4 regions of the Mesorhizobium sp. P2_C7 genome follow, and region 1 is predicted to be linked to each of the others. Evidence: predicted binding sites of a transcription regulator. Region 1 holds the regulator's gene; each other region holds the start of a gene.
The links. The regulator PhoB, encoded in region 1, activates phosphate uptake and scavenging genes when phosphate is short. The targets are predictions, from matches to a motif close to TGTCATNNANCTGTCAT.

Region 1 (5,449 bases):
CAGTGCCAGCGGCCAGCTGCGAGGCGATTTCGGCAGCGTTCTTGCCGAGTTCGCGTGCGTCCTTCCACACCGACACGGTCTGTGTGCCGAGTGCGACGCGGTTCAGTGCGGCATGGTCGCCGTCCTGGCCGGACACCGGAACCGATCCTGCCAGCCCTTGCGCCGTCAGCGCGGCGACGACGCCGCCGGCGGTGCCGTCATTGGCTGCCACCACGGCATCGACCTTGTTGTCGTTGGCGGTGAGGAACTGTTCCATGTTCTTCTGGGCATTGGCGGGCAGCCAGCCATCCGTATAGGCTTCGCCGACATTCTTGATCTTGCCGCTGTCGATGGCTGCCTTGAGCACTTCCATGGAGCCGGCGAACAGGAAATCGGCATTCGGATCGGCGCCCGAGCCCTTGATGAAGACGTAGTTGCCTTCCGGCTTGACCTTGAACACTTCGCGGGCCTGCATGCGGCCGACTTCCTTGTTGTCGAAGGTTAGGTAGAACACGTTCTTGTTCTCGATCAGCCGGTCATAGCCGACGACCGGAATGCCTTCGTCCAATGCCTTCTGCACCGCCGGGCCGATGGCCGAGGCATCCTGCGCCAGGATGATCAGCGCGTTGGCGCCCTGCGAAATCAGGCTCTCGACGTCGGTGAGCTGCTTGCCCGGATTGGACTGTGCATCAGCGGAAATGTATTTGTCACCAGCCGCCTCGATGGCCTTCTTCATCGCCGCTTCGTCGGTCTTCCAGCGCTCTTCCTGGAAGTTGGACCACGAAACGCCGATGACCTTGTCCTTCGCCTGCGCGACCGACACCAGCGTCAGCGACATGGCGACACCCGCCAGGATGGCGGCTGTGAATTTTTTCATAATATCCTCCCTGCGCCGCGTATGGCGCGACCAAACTGACCCGTAGGCCGGCACAGAGGCTCTATTTTTTCGAGCCTCGAAAAAATAGTGATCCAACGCCCGAACGCTGTCAACATCGATTCTGATGGATTTTGACGTCTCTCCGAGTTTTTTTCGAGCTCCGTAATAAATAATGACAGGATGGTGGGGTTCTGCCAGAATTTGGCGTGGCGCATGTCGCCCAAAAGTGCGCAGCGGTTTTGGGGCAACGACACGCGCAGAAACAAGTGCCTGAAGCGCGTCGCGCTTTCAGGCTTCGCTGATGGCCTTCGGGAGGCACGAAAGGCTGCAGCGACCGGGAGGATGTGAAAAAGCATGTCGGTCGGAATCCGCCACGACGATCTGCGCCGCCGCAACCGGGCGATGGTGATTGCGGCCGTGCGCCGCGCCGGACAGCCGTCCCGCACCGAGATCGCCGCGACCACGGGCCTCAGCCATTCGACCATATCGGCGATCTCCTCCGACCTCATCGGCGAAGGCATCCTGACTGAGGGCAAGCCGAGCGAGGCCGGCTCGCTCAAACGCGGCCGGCCCCAGGTCGGCCTCGGCCTCAATCCGGAAGCGGCGGCGGTGATGACCGTGGTGTTGTCACTGAACTTCCTCTCGGTCGCCGTCATCGACTATGCCGGCCAGGTGATCGCCGAGGAACAGCGCCGGCTGGACACGCTGACCATGTCGCGCGACGCGCTGGTCGGTGAATGCGTTGCCATCGTACGGCGTCGTCTCGAAGACCCCGACCTCGACGTCCGCAGTGTCGCCCGCATCGCGTTGGCGATCCAGGGCATCACCGACACGCGTGCCCGCGCCATGCTGTGGTCGCCGATCACGCCGCACACCGACATCGCCTTCGCCGACATACTCGAGGACGAGTTCGGCATCCCCGCCACCATGGAGAACGACTGCAATATGATGGCGATAGCGTTGCGCTGGCGCGACCCCGAGCGCTACCGCGACGACTTCATCGCCATCCTGTTGTCGCACGGCATCGGCATGGGCCTGGTGCTGAAGGGCGAGCTGTTCACCGGCACTCATTCCTCGGGCGGCGAGTTCGGCCATATGATCCATCGGCCGCACGGCGCGCTGTGCCGCTGCGGGCGGCGCGGCTGCGTCGAGGCCTATGCCGGCAACTACGCCATCTGGCGCAACGCAAGGCAGATGAGTGAGGACGCGGAACCGGTCGCCGATGTCAGTGATGCCGACATGCGCGCGCTGGCGACCGCGGCCCGCGAGAGGGATGGACCCGAGCGCGAGGCCTATCGCAAGGCCGGCGAGGCACTCGGCTACGGTCTCGGCAGCCTGTTCGCGCTGATCGACCCGGCGCCCGTCGCCATGGTCGGCGTCAGCGCCGCCGCCTTCGACCTGATCGAGCCGGCATTGCGCGAGGCGATTGCCCAGACCGCCGGCGGCCAGCATTCGCAATCGATTTCCTTCGACACCGAACCGAACGAACTTCCACTGATCCGCGAAGGCTGCGCCACGCGGGCATTGACCTTTGTCGACCAGGAGATTTTCGCGCCCGGCACGCAGGCGAGGTCCGGCCTCGGCGGCAAGAACGTCGCGTGAATGGCGCGCCTGGATGTGTTGAGATTCAGGTTAGGCCGAGTCGAGAATGGCGGGTTCCAAGAACCGGAGCGGAGCGGACATTTGGATCCGTGAGTGCCGGAAGCGCAGGAAACTGCCGTTCGCAGGCCGGCATCACCTGAATATCAGCATATCCCTAATCTTCCCGGATTGCGTAGCCCGCCCCACGAATGGTGCGGATGACATCGGGCATGCGGCCATTGTTGACCGCCTTGCGCAGCCGGCCGACATGCACGTCGACCGTGCGTTCGTCGATGTAGATCGTCTCGCCCCAGACATTGTCGAGCAGTTGGCTGCGCGAGAACACACGGCCGGGATGGCGCATCATGAATTCGAGCAGGCGGAATTCGGTCGGTCCGAGCCGGATCTCGCTCTTCTTGCGATAGACCCTGTGCGATTCACGATCGAGCACGATGTCGCCGACCTTGAGCACGCTGGACAGCACTTCCGGCTTGGCGCGGCGCAGCAGCGCCTTGACCCTGGCCATGAACTCCGGCGTCGAGAACGGCTTGACCAGATAATCGTCGGCGCCTGTCGAGAGGCCCCGCACACGATCGCTTTCCTCGCCACGCGCGGTCAGCATGATGATCGGCAGCCGCTCGGTCTCGGGACGCATCCTTAGCCGGCGGCAGAGTTCGATTCCGGAAACCGCCGGCACCATCCAGTCCAGCACCAGAAGGTCGGGGACGTTCTCCTGCAGGCGGATCTCGGCCTCGTCGCCGCGCGTCACCACCTCGACCTGGTAACCCTCGGACTCCAGATTGTAACGGAGCAGCACACCTAGCGGCTCCTCGTCCTCCACCACCATGATGCGTGGCGCGATCATCGACTGGTCACCCCTGCCGTCATGCCGCCGGCGCGGACATTGCCGTCTCGTCCTGCTTCGGACGATTGGCGGGCAGCTGCGTGCCGGTCAAAACATAGTACGCATTTTCCGCGATGTTGGTGACGTGATCGCCGATGCGTTCGAGGTTCTTGGCGCAGAACAAAAGATGCGTGCAGGCGGTGATGTTGCGCGGGTCTTCCATCATGTAGGTCAGGAGTTCGCGGAACACGGAGGTGTACTTGACGTCGATGCGCTCGTCGTCGGCGCGCAGCTTCGCCAGCGCCGCCGCGTCGCGCGCCGTATATTCCTCGATGACGCCCTGCACCTGGATCAGCACCAGCTGCGCCATTGCGTCGATGGAGTGCGACAGGTCGCGCGGGGTTACGCTGAGGCCGACGGTGCCGACGCGCTTGGCGATGTTCTTGGCAAGGTCGCCAATGCGCTCGAGGTCGCCGGCCATGCGGATCGAACCGACAACATGGCGCAGATCGTCGGCCATCGGCTGACGCTTAGCGATCAGTGTGATAGCGCGGTCGTCGAGCTCGCGCTGGCGCGCGTCCATGATCGCATCGTCGGAGACGACTCGCTGCGCCAGGGCGTTGTCGGAATTCAGCAGCGCCTTGGTGGCGCCGCCGACCATCGAGCCGGCGAGGTCGCCCATGTCGCGGATCAGCCTGCTGATCTGTCCGAGATCCTCGTCGAAAGAAGCGACTGTGTGTTCGCCCATGATCTTAGTCCTCGTATGCCTGAGCTCAGCCGAAGCGGCCGGTGATGTAGTCCTGCGTGCGCTTCTCGCGGGGCGACGTGAAGATCTTCTCGGTGCGGTCGAACTCGACCAGTTCGCCCAGATACATGAAGGCGGTCTGCTTCGACACGCGCGCCGCCTGCTGCATGTTGTGGGTGACGATGACGATCGTGTAGTCGGCTTGCAACTCGTCGATCAGCTCTTCGATCTTGGCGGTCGACAGCGGGTCAAGCGCCGAGGCCGGCTCGTCGAGCAGGATGACTTCCGGCTTCACCGCCACGGTGCGGGCGATGCAGAGACGCTGCTGCTGGCCGCCGGAGAGGCTGAGGCCGCTGGCGTTGAGCTTGTCCTTCACTTCGGTCCACAGTGCGGCGCGCTTCAGCGCCTGCTCGACACGGCCGTCCATCTCGGACTTGCTGATCTTCTCGTAGAGCCTGACGCCGAAGGCGATGTTTTCATAGATCGACATCGGGAACGGCGTCGGCTTCTGGAACACCATGCCGATCTTGGTCCGCAGCAGATTGAGGTCCTGCGAGCGGTCGAGAACGTTCTGGCCGTCGAGCAGCACCTGGCCCTCGGCGGTCTGCTTGGGATAGAGCTCGTAGATGCGGTTGAAGACGCGCAGCAGCGTCGACTTCCCGCAGCCCGAAGGTCCGATGAAGGCGGTGACGCTGCGCTCGGGCAGCGACAGCGTGATGTCCTTCAGCGCCTTGCTCTGGCCGTAGTAGAAGTTGAGGTTCTTGACCTCGATCTTGGCCTTGCCGGCAATTGCCTCGGCGGCGATCGTCATGTCTGGAGACAACATCTGGCTCATTTGTCCTCTCTGCGTCCGGTCAGGCTGCGAGCAAAGATGCTGAGCGCGAGAACCGTCAATGTGATGATGAGTGCACCGGTCCAGGCCAGTTGCTGCCATTCCTCGTAAGGGCTGAGAGCAAACTGGAAGATGGTCACAGGCAGGCTGGCCATCGGCGCGTTGAGATTGCTCGACCAGAACTGGTTGTTGAGCGCTGTAAAGAGCAGTGGCGCCGTCTCGCCGGAGATACGGGCGATCGACAGCAATATGCCGGTGACGATGCCGGAAAGGGCGGCGCGGTAAGCGACCGACTTGATGACCACCCAGCGCGGCGCGCCGATCGCAGTGCCGGCTTCGCGCAACGCGTTCGGCACCAGGTTGAGCATGTCCTCGGTGGTGCGCACGACGACCGGGATGACCAGGATGGCAAGCGCGACGGCGCCGGCGATCGCCGAGAAATGCCCCATCGGCCGGACCATCAGTTCGTAGACGAACAGGCCGATGATGATCGACGGCGCCGACAAAAGGATGTCGTTGATGAAGCGCACCACGGTGGTGAGCTTCGAAAAGCGTCCGTACTCGGCCATGTAGGTGCCGGCCAGCACGCCG
Region 2 (5,449 bases), on a different contig from region 1:
CTCGGCGCTCTCCAAATTCTACGGCTCGCGCGTCGGCTGCGACAACGTCTCCTTCGACCTGTGGCCCGGCGAAGTTCTGGCTGTGGTCGGCGAGTCCGGTTCCGGCAAGACGACCCTGCTCAACTGCCTGTCGACCCGGCTGTTGCCGAGTTCCGGCACCGCCAGCTACCGCATGCGCGACGGCCAGTTCCGCGAGCTCTACCGGATGAGCGAGGCCGAACGCCGCTTCCTGATGCGCACCGACTGGGGGTTTGTCCACCAGAACCCGGCCGACGGCCTGCGCATGACGGTGTCGGCCGGCGCCAATGTCGGCGAACGGCTGATGGCGGTCGGCGACCGCCACTATGGAAAGATCCGCGCCACGGCCGTCGACTGGCTGTCGCGCGTCGAGATCGACGAAGACCGCATCGACGACGAGCCGCGCGCCTTTTCCGGCGGCATGCGCCAGCGCCTGCAGATCGCCCGCAACCTCGTCACCGAGCCACGGCTGGTGTTCATGGATGAGCCGACGGGCGGCCTCGACGTCTCGGTGCAGGCACGCCTGCTCGACCTGCTGCGCGGCCTGGTCACCGACCTCGGTCTCGCCGCCATCGTCGTCACCCACGACCTTGCCGTGGCGCGTCTTCTGTCGCAGCGCATGATGGTGATGAAGGATGGCCGCGTCGTCGAAAGCGGTCTCACCGACCGCGTACTCGATGACCCGCGCGCGCCCTACACCCAGCTTCTCGTTTCCTCGATACTTCAGGTGTAACCCATGCCGACGCCCCTCGTTGTCTCCGACGTCGCCAAGAGCTTCGCCATGCATCTGCGCGACGGCATCAAATTGCCTGTCGTGGCCGGTGTTTCGTTCTCGATCAGGGCTGGTGAATGCACCGTGCTCGGCGGCCCGTCCGGTGCCGGCAAGAGTTCGATCCTGAAGATGCTCTACGGCAACTACGCCGTTGACGAGGGCCAGATCATCGTCAAGCACGATGATGGGCTGATCGATCTCGCCACCGCCAGCCCGCGCACCGTGCTTGCCATACGCCGGCAAACGATCGGCTATGTCAGCCAGTTCCTGCGCACCGTGCCGCGCGTCTCGGCGCTGGACGTCGTCGCCGAACCGCTGGTCGAGCGCGGCGAGGACCGCGAGAACGCGCGCGGCAAGGCACGCGCCTTGCTGGCGCAGCTCAACCTGCCGGAAAAACTCTGGGCGTTGCCGCCGGCAACCTTCTCCGGCGGCGAGCAACAGCGCGTCAACATTGCGCGCGGCTTCATCACCGAGCACCCGATCCTGCTGCTCGACGAACCGACCGCCTCGCTCGATGCCAGGAATCGCGACGTTGTGATCGAACTCATCGCCGCCAAGAAGGCCGCGGGCGTCGCCCTGCTCGGCATCTTCCACGACCACGACGTGCGCGAGGCCGTCGCCGACCGCATCATCGACGTCACCGCTTTCGCGCCCGGAAAAATCGCCGCATGACGAAAAAGTTGTCAGAGACGCCGCTGATCCACCCGACGGCGGACGTGCAGAACTCGACGCTTGGCCGCTGGACCGAGATCGCCGACAGAAGCCGGGTTTCCGAGAGCATCCTCGGCGACTATTCCTACATGATGCAGGACTGCGCCGTCTGGTGCGCGACGATCGGCAAGTTTTCCAACATTGCAGCCAGCGTGCGCATCAACGCCACCAACCACCCGACGTGGCGGCCGACGCTGCACCATTTCACCTATCGCGCTTCCGACTATTGGGACGACGCAGAGCACGAAAGTGAATTCTTCGCCCAGCGCCGCGCCAAGCGGGTCACCATCGGCCACGACACCTGGCTCGGTCACGGCTCGACCATCCTGCCCGGCGTCACTGTTGGCGATGGCGCCGCGGTCGGCGCCGGTGCCGTCGTCTCGAAGGATGTCGCACCTTACACCATCGTCGGCGGCGTGCCGGCCAGACCAATCCGCGAGCGTTTCGACCGCCGTACCGCCGAACGCTACCAGGCGCTCGCCTGGTGGGACTGGGACCATGCCAAGCTGCGGACAGCACTGGATGATTTCCGGGAACTGTCGGCCGAGGCCTTTCTGGAAAAATATGGCGAATAGGCGATCACATCATTGTCATGGGTGAGCCTGTTTCATCTCCCTGACACATCGCCGGGGCGGGACGCCATCTGCCCTGGAGATCGCAAATGCCTGTTTCTGTCAGACCCTCGCTCGCCGGATTCTTTGCCGGCTCCAATCCGAAGCCACCCGTTCATCTCGGCACGCGCTACGACATGTCGGGCAATTTCCTGATCGAGCCCGGCAACACGGTCGTCAGCCATCTCGTCAGCGGTTCGCCCTCCGAGGCCGTGGTGCTTGAGGTGCGCGACCGGATGCTGGCGATGCCCGATGCCGACCGGCTGGCCTTCACCCCCGTCTCCAGCCTGCACATGACGCTGTTCCAGGGCATCATCGAATATCGCCGCCGCTTGCCTTACTGGCCGCATGACGTGCCGCTCGACACCAGCATCGACGCAATGACCCGCCTCTATTTGGAACGCCTGAAGGGTTTTAAGGGCTTAGGCCCGTTCAACATCAAGGTGGTCGAAATCGTACCGACCGGCCTCACCGTCGCCGGCGCGACCGACGAGGACGTGCGCATCATGGGCGCATGGCGCGATGCCTTGGCGGTGCCGTTCGGCTACCGGCATCCCGACCATGACAGCTACGTCTTCCACATCACCTTCGCCTATCAGATCCAGCGTCTTGCGGATGACAGGGCGGCCGTATGGCAGCAACTGTTCGATGACTCTCTCGCGCTTTTCGCGCGGCAGGCTCCGGCGATCGAGATCAAGGCGCCGGCCTTCTGCAGCTTCAGGGACATGGAGCATTTCGAGGAGTTGCAGGTGCTCAGCTGATCGACACCACCAGGCGCCTGACGCCGCGCCTGTGGGCAGTAACAAAACTGACATCAATCCGACACCGCAGGTTCATGGCGCTGCGCTAGCGAAGTTCTTAACAGACCTTCAACGCGACTGGACTGGAAACGACCATGTCAGCCACGCTCGAAATCCGCGGCGTCACCCGACGATTTGGCAAGAACACTGCCGTCAGCGATATCAACGTCTCGATCCCGCAGGGTCAGATGGTTGGCATTATCGGCCGTTCGGGTGCCGGCAAATCAACCCTTCTTCGCATGATCAATCGTCTCATCGATCCCAGCCAGGGATCGATTTTTTTTGACGGCGCCGAGGTTTCCCAGCTCCGCGGTTCGCCGCTCCGGCGCTGGCAGCGCGACTGCGCCATGATCTTCCAGCAATTCAACCTGGTGCCGCGCCTCGACGTGCTGACCAATGTGCTGCTCGGCAAGCTGAACCACCGTTCGACCATGTCGAACCTGCTCGGCATGTTTTCCCGCGCCGAGTGCGCCGAGGCGGTCGCCGCGCTCGAGCGGCTCGACATTGCCCGCACCGCAATGCAGCCTGCCGGTACTTTGTCGGGTGGCCAGCAGCAGCGCGTCGCCATTGCCCGCGCCATGATGCAGCAGCCCAAGGTGATCCTCGCCGACGAGCCGATCGCTTCGCTCGACCCACTCAACGCCAAGGTGGTGATGGATTCGCTGCAGGACATCAATCTGCGCGAAGGCATCACCGTCGTCACCAATCTGCACACGCTGGACACTGCCCGCGCCTACTGCAACCGCATCATCGGCATGGCCGCCGGCAAGGTCGTCTTCGACGGCCCGCCGGAAGAGCTCAACCGCGAGGCCGTCCGCCTCGTCTATGGCGCCGACAGCAATGGCGGCGAAATCTCCGAGGCCATCACCTCGACCAGCATCGCCTACAAGCAAAAGATCACTGCATCCGCCGGACCGCTCGAGCCCGCATTCCCGGGATATTGAGTCAAGAAAGAGCGACCTGGATCGCCAGCCCGCGTCAAGGGCACCTGTCAGAATAACCAACGCTACCGGCGCGGGGCCGGAACCCACAGGAGAGATATCCAATGTTCAGGAAGATGGTTTTCAGCGCCGTTTCGGTGCTCGCCATGGCAACCAGCATGGCCCACGCCGCCGATATGAAGGAATTCCGCGTCGGCATCCTCGGCGGCGAGAACGAAACCGACCGGCTGCGCAACTACCAGTGCCTGGCCGACCATCTGAAGGCCGAATTCGGTTTCGAGAAGGTCTCGCTGTTCCCCGCCGCCGACTATGACGGCGTCATCCAGGGCCTGCTCGGCGGCACCCTCGACTTCGCCGAACTCGGCGCTTCCGGCTATGCCAGCATCGCCCTCAAGGACCCGAAGGCGGTAACCCCGATCCTCACCACCCAGCAGACTGACGGCGCCACCGGCTACTATTCGATCGGCCTGGCGCTCAAGTCTTCCGGCATCACCGACATCAAGTCGGCCAAGGGCAAGAAGCTTGGCTACGCCGATCCGGATTCGACCTCCGGCTATCTGATCCCGCTGACCCAGATCCCGAAGGACACTGGCGCTTCGAACGAAACCTTCTTCGCTTCGACCCAGTTCAATGGCGGTCACGAGAACAACGTCCTGGCCGTGCGTGACGGCAAGGTCGACGTCGCGGTGGACGATTCCTCGGGCATCGGCGATTTCAAGAACGGCTACACCTCTGGCACCTTCCACAAGGAAGTCGCCAAGGGCGCCGTCGACCCTAACGACTTCGTCGAAGTCTGGCGCTCGGGCCTGATCCCGAACGGCCCGCTGGTCGTGCGCACCGCGCTCGGCGACGACATGACCGCCAAGCTGACTGCCTTCTTCACGGCCCTGCCGGCCAAGGACAAGGCTTGCTTCGAGGGCGTCGAAGGCGGCGATTTCACCGGCTACGTTCCGGTGAAGGCGGACTTCTACAACGTCATCGTCGAAGCCCGTAAGGCGGCCATCGGCGGCTAACGGCAAAAATCAGAAGGGCGGTGTTGAAAGCACCGCCCTTTCTGTTTGTCCGATCATGACCCTTTCCGTGACAGCCCCCTCCGCCGCCACCCATCAGATGGCCGATGCCTGGCGACGCCAGATATCGCTGCGCCGGCTCTATACGGTGCTTGGCGTCGGTTTACTGCTTGCCGCGACGTTTGCGAGCATGTGGTTCGCCGACGAAGCCAATGCTGGGCACTTCTTCGACCGGCTGCCGCATATTCTGGACTTCCTGAGCTGGCTGATCCCCAAGGATTGGAACGACGTCTGGCGGGCGCTGTTCGACATTGCCTCGCCGCATGACACCGGCACCCAGGAATTCAACTTTCCGCTCGGCCGCGTCTATGTCTGGGGCGGCTTTTACATCCCTGAATATTTCGAGCTCATGCTGACCACGGTGAACGTGGCCCTGGTCTCGACGTTTATCGGCTTCATCTTCGCCGTGCCGTTTTCCTTCATCGCCGCGCGCAACCTGACGCCGCATCCGGTGCTGAGGCTCGTCGTCAAGCGCTTCATGGAGCTGCTGCGCGCTTTTCCGGAGATCGTCATTGCCGGCCTCTTC
Region 3 (5,449 bases), on a different contig from region 1:
ACGACGATGCCGGCATGCTCCTCGTCGACGTCGATGACGACTTCCTCGACCGGCTCCAGCAATTCGCCGCTTTCGCCCTTCTGCATGACGACGCGCGGCCGCGACACGGCGATCTCGAAGCCTTCGCGGCGCATCGTCTCGATCAGCACGGCCAGCTGCAATTCACCGCGGCCGGAGACGAAGAACGAATCCTTGTCCGGCGATTCCTCGATCTTCAGCGCGACATTGCCTTCGGCCTCGCGCAGCAGGCGGTCACGGATGACGCGGCTGGTCACCTTGTCGCCTTCGGTGCCGGCCAGCGGGCTGTCATTGACGAGGAAGGACATGGTCACGGTCGGCGGATCGATCGGCTGCGCATGCAGGGGTTCGGTCACGGACGGGTCGCAGAACGTATCGGCGACAGTGCCCTTCGACAGGCCGGCGATGGCGACGATATCGCCCGCCTGGGCTTCTTCGATCGGCTGGCGCTCGAGTCCGCGGAAGGCGAGGATCTTGGAAATACGGCCGGTCTCGACCAGCGTGCCGTCATGGTGCAGCACCTTGACCGGCTGGTTGGACTTCAGGGTGCCGCTCTCGATGCGGCCGGTGATGATACGGCCAAGGAAAGGATTGGCTTCCAGGATGGTGCCGATCATGCGGAATGGGCCGGGATGAACGGTCGGCGTCGGCACATGCTTGATGACGAGATCGAACAGCGGCGCCAGGCCCTGGTCCTTTGGGCCTTCCGGATTTTCCGAAACCCAGCCATCGCGGCCTGAACCGTAGAGGATCGGGAAATCGAGCTGCTCGTCGGTGGCGTCGAGCGCCGCGAACAGGTCGAACACCTCGTTGACCACCTCGACATGGCGGGCGTCCGGACGGTCGATCTTGTTGATGACGACGATCGGCTTCAGGCCGACCTTGAGCGCCTTGCCAACGACGAACTTGGTCTGCGGCATCGGCCCTTCGGCGGCGTCGACCAGCACGATGGCCGAATCCACCATCGACAGGATGCGCTCGACCTCTCCGCCAAAGTCGGCGTGGCCAGGGGTGTCGACGATGTTGATGCGGGTGTCCTTCCAGTCGACCGAGGTCGCCTTGGCCAGGATGGTGATACCGCGTTCCTTTTCGAGGTCGTTGGAATCCATGGCGCGCTCAGCGACGCGCTGATTGTCGCGGAAGGAGCCGGATTGCCGGAGCAACTGGTCGACGAGGGTGGTTTTTCCATGGTCGACGTGCGCGATGATCGCGATATTACGGATTTTCATGTTCTGGTCTCGGAAGCGTTGCAGGCAGCAGGCCAAAGGCGCTGCCTCTTTCGGTTGCGCGGCTCATACAGGGTTTTTCGCAGTTGCGAAAGAGGACGCGCGACACCAAATACTCATCAAATCTTAAGCATCTGCGTGTGAAATGATTTTGTTAACCAAGGCGGGAACCTTTCGAGGCCCGGACAGTTCGAACGTCATGACCGATAAACTCAACCGATTTTGGCCGCTCATCGCGTCCGCTGCCTTTGCTATCCTGCTGGCGGCCAACGCCGCGCAGTCGGCTGCGACGCAGAAGGAAGCGCGGCCGGCCTTGCCAACCGTTGCGCCATCCGCCGAGCAGGTCTTTGCCGACGCACCCGACGGCGTCGACCCGATGGTGACCGGCCCGGTCAGCGCCGCCTTCAAGCAGAGGCAGGACGCCGCCAACTGCGACACCGCCGTCTGGCCGAACGTCCCGATGGTCTGCTATCCCGACTGACGACCGCCGCCAGCGGTCGTCATTCCAGAGATGACGAAGGTCGGCTTTACGCCGACCGCACCGGGTCGAGCGTGACCTTGTAGAGTTCGTTGTCGTCGCGGTCCATCAGCCGCACCGTCATCTGCTCGCTGGCGCCATTGATATCGACCAGCCCGAAGAATTGAAGGCCGGCTGACGGCGGCAGGTTCTGGCCTTGCTCGGCGGTTGGCGCCTTGATGAATTTCAGCTCCGGACCGAAGGTCATGTCGAAATCGTTCGGGCCGAACGTGCCTGCATGGATCGGGCCCGAGACGAATTCCCAGAACGGATTGAAATCCTGGAACTGCGCCTTGTCGGGATTGTAGTAGTGCGCAGCGGTGTAATGCACGTCGGCGGTCAGCCAGACGGTGTTGCTGATGCCGGCATTCTTGATGAAGCGCAGCAGATCGGCGATCTCGAGCTCGCGTCCCTTGGCCGGGCCGTTGTCGCCATTGCTGACCGCTTCCGCGCCGACCTTCTTGGCGCCATCGTCCCAAACGACGAGGCCGAGCGGCATGTCGGCGGCGATGATTTTCCAGGTTGCCTTCGAATTTGCCAGTTCGCGCTTCAGCCATTTCGTCTGCTGTTCGCCGAGCATGCGCGATTGCGGCGTCATCTCATCTTGCATGTCCGGACCGTTGGGACCGCGATAGGAACGCATGTCGAGGAAGAACACGTCGAGCAGCGGCCCATAGGCAATCTTGCGATAGACGCGGCCCGGCTCGGACGGTTCATAGCGGATCGTCGTCATTTCATGGAACGCACGCGCCGCGCGTGCCGCCAGCACATGGATGGATTTCTCCGTGTACCGGTTGTCGGCGCTGAGATCCTTCGAATCCGACCAGTTGTTCAGCACTTCGTGGTCGTCCCACTGGTAGAAGGTCGGGCAGATGGCGCTGAGGCCCAGCACGTTCTTGTCCATCATGTTGTATTTCCACTGGTCGCGGTATTCGTCCAGCGTCTCGGCGACCTTGCGCTTGCCCTCGATCAGCACGACGTTCTTCCACTTGCCGCCCCCGGGCAGGTCGACCTCGTCCTTCATGGCGCCGTCGGCATAGATGGTGTCGCCCGAATGCAGGAAGAAGTCGGGCGTGTGCTTGCCGATCGTGGCGTAGGTCTTCATGCCGGTCTCGTCGATTCCCCAGCCTTGGCCAGCGGTGTCGCCCGACCAGGCGAACTTGATGTCGCGCCTGGAGGCAGGCGCGGTGCGGAAGCGGCCCGTGATCGGCTCGGAAACCACATTGATGTCGGCGAGATCGGCCGCCGTCATGCGATAGAAGATATCCTGGTCGGAAGCGAGGTCGGTGAGCAGACGCTTGACCGTATAGTCGCTGGCCGGCGAGGTATCGAGCGGCGCCAGGCGGACGGCATCAGTGAAACTTTCGGTCGACGACACTTCGAACATGACGCGCGACGGCCGATCCGTGCGCGCCCACACCATGCCGCTGGTGGCGTCGACATCGCCTGACTGGACGCCATGGGTGAAGGCCGGGCGCTGGCTGGCGCGTGAATAGTATGGCAGCGCCAGGTCGGAGACGCCGACCAGGCCAGCGGCGCTGGCCGAGGTGACGAAAGCACGGCGGGTCATCGAGAGCTTGTTCATGGCTGTCTCCTGGATGGCTTGAACGGTGCCACCAAGGTCCAACCTCAATGTTTCAGGCGCATCTCCAAACCATGAAGGTTTGATAACAACCAACAGGCTGGGCACGTTCTCCCCTTGTCTCCAGGGGGAGAAGGGAGAGCCGCACCCAGTCGCCTTACGCCGCTTGCGGTTCAGGATCGAAGGCCGGTCGGCTGGTGTTGATCAACAGAGAGATACAGGCGGCGGCGATTGCCGTCATGCCGGCGATCATGAAGGCCAGCTCGTAGTTGCCCTGAAGCTCGCGCATCGTGCCGCCGAAGGCTGCGGCAGCAGCTGCGCCGATCTGATGTCCGGCGACGATCCAGCCGAACACGATCGGACCGCTGCGATCGCCGAACGCCTCGTTGGCGAGCCTCAGCGTCGGCGGCACGGTGGCGATCCAGTCGAGGCCGTAAAGCACCGCGAAGATGATCAGGCTGGTTGCCGAGAAGCCGGAATAGGGCAGGTAGATCAGCGACAGGCCACGGATCCCATAATAGACGCCGAGCAGCTTGCGCGGGTCGAAACGGTCGGTGAGCCAGCCCGACAGCGTCGTGCCGATCAGGTCGAAAATGCCCATCATCGACAGCAGGCCGGCCGCCTGCACCTCGCCGATGCCCATGTCGCCGCAGAAGGCGATCAGATGCGTGCCGACCAGACCGTTGGTGGTGAAACCGCAGACGAAGAAGGTGGCGAACAGATACCAGAACACGCGCGTGCCGGCGGCGCGGCGCAGCGTCGAGAACGTGTGGGCGAGGAAATTGCCCTGCGATGCCGGTGACACCGGCGGCACATCGTCGGCCGCGGCACCATAGCGCACCATGCCGATCGAAGCCGGCCGCTCCGGTACCAGCAGCCAGACCAGCGGCACCAGAGCAGCGGTGGCGATCGAAACGGCGATGACAACCGGCTGCCAGCCGCCCGACTGTGCGAGCGAGGCGATCAGCGGCAGGAACACCAGCATGCCTGAGGCACTGGAGGCCGACATCAGCCCCATGACAAGGCCGCGATTGGTCTTGAACCAGCGGTTGACGATGGTGGCGCCGAGCACGCTGGCGACAGCGCCGGAACCAATGCCCGAGAACACGCCCCAGGTGATGAACAGATGCCAGGGCTTGGTCATCAAGAGGCTAAGCGCGGTCGAGCCAGACATCACCACCAGCGAGGCAAGCAGCGTGCGGCGCAGCCCGATCCGCTCCATCAGGGCGGCGGCGAACGGCCCGGTCAGGCCGTAGAGCAGGATGCCGACACCGGCGGCCAGCGAGACGACGTCGCGACGCCAGCCGAAACTGTTCTCCAGCGGCAGCATCATGACGGCGGGCGCCGAGCGCAGGCCGGCCGCGACCAGCAGGCAGAGGAAGATGACGCCAACCACGACGAAAGCGTAGCGCTGGCCAAACGGACGGGATTGAGCTATCATGTTACTGACCGGTACGTTGCAGATGGGAGAAGGTATACGTACCGATCGGTAACATTGTCAATCGAGTTCCATGATGCCAACGGACAAAAATATTGAACTGACCATCAGCGACGGTCATGCGTCGGCGCCACCAAAGGCCGCCAAGAAGATCCTCGACGTGGCCTATGAGCTGTTCTACCGGCGCGGCATCAGGGCGATCGGCGTCGACGAGATCGTCAAGCGCGCCGGCGTCACCAAGCCCAGCCTCTATCGAAGCTTTCCTTCCAAAGACGAATTGGCGGCCTCCTATCTCAGGCAGTACGACCAGGAATACTGGGAGCGTTTCGATGAGGCGGTCGCCGCCCATCCCGGCGACCCGCGTGCGCAGATCAAGGCATTCCTGACCCGCATCGGCAAGCGCACGCAGGTGGCGGACTATCGCGGCTGCGGCATGACCAATGCGGCGGTCGAGTACCCCGAACACAGCCATCCGGCCCGCGTGGTCAGCGAGGCCAACAAGCAGGAATTGCGCCGCCGCCTGCGCGCCATGGCGGTTGCAATGGGTGCGCAGGATCCTGATACGCTGGGCGACGGCCTGCTGCTGCTTATCGAAGGCGCCTATATCAGCGGCCAGCTGTTCGGGCTCGGCGGCCCGGCGCAGTCGGTCGCTCGCAACGCCGATCTGC
Region 4 (5,449 bases), on a different contig from region 1:
CGGCCACTGATCACCCGGATCTCGGTCTTGAGCACATCCTCGGCACGGTGGATGAAATCGGGACCGTTGATCGCCTCGCGGGCTGCGGCGGTGGCCAGAACATACATGTGCTCGGCGCCAGCCTGGTCGGAGAGCGCGCGAAAGCGGCGGAATTCCTCCATCGAGCGGGTCACCGCCTCGGGGTCGAGCTTGCCGGTGGAAACGATGCCGCGGCCGAGGCCGGCCAGCATCTTTTCGTTGAACAGCATGGTCGGCGAGCGCGCCAGCCCCTCATAGACGACGAGGCGGATCGAATTCGACCCGATGTCGATGATGGATAGCGGTCGGCGGTCCTGCAACCGGCCCTGGGAATCAGACAGCATCAGGTGGACGCTGCGGCGTTCTTCTTGCGGCGCTTGAACTGCGCGATACGCTTGGGCGCATGCGACTTCAGCGCGTCACCCCGTCCCGACAGGCTCGGATTGGTCATGAAATATTCCTGCGCGTTGAACGGTTCCTCGCCCTCTTCCAGCACGACGCGCCGGGAGGTTCCATCAGCCAATACGTCGAAACTTTGCTGATTGTCCATGATGTTGCCCAGCATGATCTGGCCCAGGATCTGTTCATGCACAGTTGGATTGGTGATCGGCACCATGGTCTCGACGCGGCGGTCGAGATTGCGCGGCATGAGGTCGGCCGACGAGATGTAGACGATCGCCTCGTCCGATGGCAGCCCATGGCCATTGCCGAAGCAATAGATGCGGCTGTGTTCCAGAAAGCGGCCGACGATCGACTTGACCCTGATATTTTCCGACAGGCCCGGCACCTGCGGCCGCAGGCAGCAGATGCCGCGCACGACGAGGTCGATCTCGACGCCGGCACGGCTGGCGTCATAGAGCGCGTCGATGATGATCGGATCGACAAGCGCGTTCATCTTCATCCAGATGCGCGCCGGCCTCCCGTCCACCGCATGAGCAATCTCGTCGGCAATATGCTTCAAGATGCGGCTTCTCAACGTGAACGGCGAGATTGCCAACCGCATTTCATCCGTCGGCTCGGCATAGCCGGTGATGAAATTGAAGAGCTGGGCGACATCGCGGGCAATCGTGGGATCGGTGGTGAAGAAAGACAGATCGGTGTAGATGCGCGCGGTGACCGGATGGTAGTTGCCGGTGCCGAGATGCACATAGTTGCGCAGCTTGCCGTCCTCGCGCCGCACCACCAGCGACATTTTCGCATGGGTTTTCAACTCGAGGAAGCCGAACACGACCTGCACACCGGCGCGCTCCAGGTCGCGCGCCCAGCGGATGTTGGCTTCCTCATCGAAACGCGCCTTGAGCTCGACCAGCGCGGTCACCGACTTGCCGGCCTCCGCCGCATCGACCAGTGCGCGCACGATCGGGCTGTCGTTGGAAGTGCGGTAAAGCGTCTGCTTGATCGCCACCACTTCGGGATCGGCCATCGCCTGGCGCAGGAACTGCACCACCACATCGAAGGATTCGTAGGGGTGATGGACGACGATGTCCTTCTCGCGGATGGCGGCGAAGCAGTCGCCGCCGTGCTCGCGGATGCGCTCGGGAAAGCGCGGATTGTAGGGCGTGAACTTGAGGTCGTCGCGCGGGACGGCGACGATCTCGGAAATCTGGCTGAGCGCCAGCGGACCGGTCAGAACGCTGATGCGGCTCGACGATACGCCTAGCTCGCCGGCAACGAAGTCGCGCAGTTCGGCCGGCATCAATACGTCAAATTCGATGCGGATCACCGACCCGCGGCGGCGGCGCTTCAGCGCCGTCTCGAACAGGCGCACCAGATCCTCGGATTCCTCCTCGACCTCGATATCACTGTCGCGGATGATGCGGAACGTGCCGGAGCCCTTGACCTCATAGCCTGGGAACAGCTTGCCGATATAGAGGCCGACTGCCTCTTCCAGCGGGATGAAGCGGACATGGTGCTTGCGGTCCGGCAAACGGATGAAGCGCTTCAGCGCCACAGGGAGGCGCAGAAGCGCGCTCATCTCTTCGCCGTTCTTGCGGTGGCGCAATTGCAGCGCCATCGAGAAACCGAGATTGGGGATGAACGGGAACGGATGCGCCGGGTCGATCGACAGCGGCGTCAGCACCGGAAACACCTGCTCCTGGAAATGGTCTTCCAGCCAGATCTTTTCGTCCTTGGTCAGTGCATCACGGGTGATGCTCTCGATGCCTTCCTTGTTGAGCAGCACGATGAGTGCCGAAAGGCTCTTCTGCTGGTCTTCCTGCAGCCGTTCGACCTCCCGCAGCAGCTGCTCGAGCTGCTGTTCGGGGGTGCGGCCGTCAGGGCTCTTCAGCGTGATGCCCTCGCGCACCTGGCCGGCAAGACCAGCGACGCGGACCATGAAGAACTCGTCGAGGTTGGCCGCCGAGATCGACAGGAAACGGACGCGCTCCAGCAGCGGATGATTGAGGTTCAGCGACTCCTCGAGAACGCGCCGGTTGAACTGCAGCCAGGAAAACTCCCGGTTGACAAAGCGATCCGGGTTGCCGCCCTCCGGGCGAGCCACCTCGACATTCACGAATTCGCTCTGCACCGGCTTCAGTTCGTTCATTTTTCCTGCTCTTCCCGCATGCTCCGCCGCCGAGCGACACAACCTTCCCGGATGCGCCGCAGGTGACCTGAAGCGAGGCCTGACCCTCTCCGTAACCCGATTCCGTTTTCGGGGTCATTGCCTTAACCGGCTTAACTTATCCTCTGACAGGCTTTTGCGACAGTTTGATTTCATCGAACTTGCAAAGAGACCGGTTATGATCCAGATGCAGAAGAGACTGCGTTAAGGAGACGACGACGATGTTAGGCGGTTCCATTCCCCATTTCCAGAACGATGCGGGCCACCCGGCGATCGACATCGGCGTCAAGGAATTCATGTGCACGGGCGCCAACCCGCCTTTCGACCACCCGCATGTGTTTCTCGACATGGGCGACGACAAAGAAAAGGTCTGCCCCTATTGCTCGACGCTCTACCGCTATTCGTCCAAGCTGAAGGCGACAGAAACGCTGCCGGCAGGCTGTATCTACATCGACCAGGCCGCCTGATTCCTTCGCGGCAAGCCCGATGGACAACACGCGGTCCCGGCAAATCGTCATCGCCGGGGCGGGTGTCGCCGGGCTGACCGCCGCGCTGGCGTTCGCCGAACGCGGCTACCGCGTGCAGGTGTTCGAACAGGCGCAGCGCCTGGAAGCCGCAGGCGCCGGCATCCAGCTTTCTCCCAACGCAACAGGCATTCTTCGCCAGCTTGGCGCGCTCGACCGGCTGCTGCCGGCAGCGGTGCGGCCGGAAGCGGTGGTGTTGAAGGACGCCGCGACGTTGCGCGAACTGGCACGCGTGCCGCTGGGACAAGCCGCCGAAGCCCGCTGGCAGGCACCCTATCTCGTTGCTCACAGGGCTGACTTGCAGAGCGCACTGACTGCGCGCGTTGCCGAAATGCCGAACATTCATCTGACTTCCGGCGCGCATGTCAGCGGCGTTGCCAAAGACAGCCATGGCATCACCGTGGCTGCCGAGATGGCCGGCGAGACCGTCGAGGCCGAGGGCTTGCTGCTGGTCGGCGCCGATGGCGTCTGGTCATCGGTGCGCGGGCTTGTCGACACAACCAGGGGAGCGGCCTCGCCGAGAAGTCACTTTTCGGGCGAACTGGCCTGGCGTGCCACCATTCCCGCCGACAGCGCTGCCGGAAAAGCCTTCGCCGCGATCGGCGCCACCAATTGCGTCACGACCTTCCTGCATCCCGGCTTCCACATGGTCGCCTATCCCGTCAGCAAGAGTGCTGCCTTCAATCTTGTCGCCTTCACCAAAGGCGAACGCATTGCCGAGGGCTGGTCCGGGAACGCCGACACCAGGATCTTGACCGGTGCCATGCGCGGTACGGCAGCAGCACTTGCTCGTCTGATCGAGGAAGCCGGCCGGTGGACGGCGTGGCCGATCCATACGGTCGAGAGTAAGCAGCCTTGGACGAACGACCGCATCGCGCTGATCGGCGATGCGGCGCATGCGATGACGCCGTTCGCGGCGCAAGGTGCCGCCATGGCGATCGAAGATGCGGCCGCACTTGCGGATGTCGTTGCGGACTTGCCCGGCGATCCGGGACAAGGTCTTCAAATCTGGGAGAACCTGCGGCGGCCGCGCGTTGCCAGGGTCGCCCGTCGCGGCGCCCTCAACCGCCTCGCCTGGCATGCCGCGGGTCCAGTCTCCATCGCACGCAATCTGTTCCTGAAAATGCGCTCGTCTGAAAAACTCGCCGCCGATTTGGACTGGCTTTATGGCTGGCAGGCGCAGAAAATCATCCGGCGCTGAAAGCTGGGGCATAGCCCGTTGAGCGGTGCTAATTGTAAAGCCGCAGCGACAGACCGAGCGAAGCCGGCAGCGGGTTCCACCAGCCGGTGCGCAAGCCGGCGGTACGCAAGGCCGCCGCGGTCCAGGTGTTGCAGCCGACCAGCGCGTTGAAATGGCCGTTGGCTTCATAGAAGCGGTCGAAGCTGGAATAGGCCGCGCCCGGAACAAGAAGCGGGCCTTGCGGCCCCCGTTGGAAACTCGCATCGATGAAATCGAGCAGTGCTGCAAAACGCTCCTCGCCGATGTCGAAGCCGGCGACATCCGGATGCGGTTCGACTATGGCGCCAGCAACATCGACATGCATGACCGACGCGTCGAGGGTCAGTGCCTTCATCACCGGGACGGCCTTGAGTTCGGACCACGTCGGCGTCTCCAGGTAGAAGGCGCGACCGCCCCAGCCGAAGACGAAGTAGCGAACTTCCGGACCATCGGCTTGGATGCCGGCGTCGACCAGGAAATGGAACCGCTGGCGCACCCTGTGGTCGACCGGGATGGCGATGTCGGTGTGGATCGGGTTGTTCAGCACCAGGATATGGCGCGTGTTGGCGGGATTGGCGGCGGCCGGCGGCCACAGCGGCCGCGGCACAAGAGTGCCCAGCGTCACAGCGAACGCAACGACGATCAACGGCAGGCCTAGAAAACGTCCCAGTTTTTTCATGAATGGCGGCCTTGCAAACGCACCCCGGCGCGACACAGACCGCCCGCCCCCTGCTCATCCATACGCAAAAGAGCCCGGCACTGTTTCAGCCGGGCTCTTCCTGGTTATCGAAGGCCTAGTGCAGGATCTGCGACAGGAACAGCTTTGTGCGTTCGTGGCGCGGATGGTCGAAGAACTCGGCCGGCGTGTTCTGCTCGACGATCTGGCCCTGGTCCATGAAGATCACGCGGTTGGCGACCTTGCGGGCAAAGCCCATTTCGTGGGTGACGCACAGCATGGTCATGCCTTCTTCGGCAAGGCCGACCATCGTCTCCAGAACTTCCTTGATCATTTCCGGATCGAGCGCCGAGGTCGGCTCGTCGAACAGCATGATGCGCGGGTTCATGCACAGCGAACGGGCGATCGCCACGCGCTGCTGCTGGCCACCGGACAGCTGGCCCGGATAT

Region 2: phnC (phosphonate ABC transporter ATP-binding protein) is a predicted target of PhoB. The motif match lies at 2,922-2,938, and genes of this name have one in related genera.
Region 3: AC1D2G_RS00795 (alkaline phosphatase D family protein) is a predicted target of PhoB. The motif match lies at 3,418-3,434, and genes of this name have one in related genera.
Region 4: AC1D2G_RS31535 (RNA degradosome polyphosphate kinase) is a predicted target of PhoB. The motif match lies at 2,720-2,736, and genes of this name have one in related genera.

The regions. Positions count from the first base shown of each region.
Region 1 is NZ_JBFUDW010000013.1:113,637-119,085, reverse strand. Features, by position in the region: gene xylF (D-xylose ABC transporter substrate-binding protein) at 1-856, opposite strand, end outside; gene AC1D2G_RS24915 (ROK family protein) at 1,211-2,458, shown strand; gene phoB (phosphate regulon transcriptional regulator PhoB) at 2,613-3,302, opposite strand; gene phoU (phosphate signaling complex protein PhoU) at 3,322-4,029, opposite strand; gene pstB (phosphate ABC transporter ATP-binding protein PstB) at 4,055-4,861, opposite strand; gene pstA (phosphate ABC transporter permease PstA) at 4,858-5,449, opposite strand, start outside.
Region 2 is NZ_JBFUDW010000005.1:375,810-381,258, forward strand. Features, by position in the region: gene phnK (phosphonate C-P lyase system protein PhnK) at 1-751, shown strand, start outside; gene phnL (phosphonate C-P lyase system protein PhnL) at 755-1,462, shown strand; gene AC1D2G_RS13710 (DapH/DapD/GlmU-related protein) at 1,459-2,076, shown strand; gene AC1D2G_RS13715 (DUF1868 domain-containing protein) at 2,163-2,873, shown strand; gene phnC (phosphonate ABC transporter ATP-binding protein) at 3,008-3,856, shown strand; gene phnD (phosphonate ABC transporter substrate-binding protein) at 3,958-4,866, shown strand; gene phnE (phosphonate ABC transporter, permease protein PhnE) at 4,922-5,449, shown strand, end outside.
Region 3 is NZ_JBFUDW010000001.1:169,279-174,727, forward strand. Features, by position in the region: gene typA (translational GTPase TypA) at 1-1,247, opposite strand, end outside; gene AC1D2G_RS00790 (hypothetical protein) at 1,444-1,725, shown strand; gene AC1D2G_RS00795 (alkaline phosphatase D family protein) at 1,772-3,346, opposite strand; gene AC1D2G_RS00800 (MFS transporter) at 3,501-4,784, opposite strand; gene AC1D2G_RS00805 (TetR/AcrR family transcriptional regulator) at 4,858-5,449, shown strand, end outside.
Region 4 is NZ_JBFUDW010000021.1:17,670-23,118, reverse strand. Features, by position in the region: gene ppx (exopolyphosphatase) at 1-362, opposite strand, end outside; gene AC1D2G_RS31535 (RNA degradosome polyphosphate kinase) at 362-2,563, opposite strand; gene AC1D2G_RS31530 (zinc-finger domain-containing protein) at 2,803-3,048, shown strand; gene AC1D2G_RS31525 (FAD-dependent monooxygenase) at 3,068-4,306, shown strand; gene AC1D2G_RS31520 (TIGR02117 family protein) at 4,335-5,003, opposite strand; gene AC1D2G_RS31515 (amino acid ABC transporter ATP-binding protein) at 5,119-5,449, opposite strand, start outside.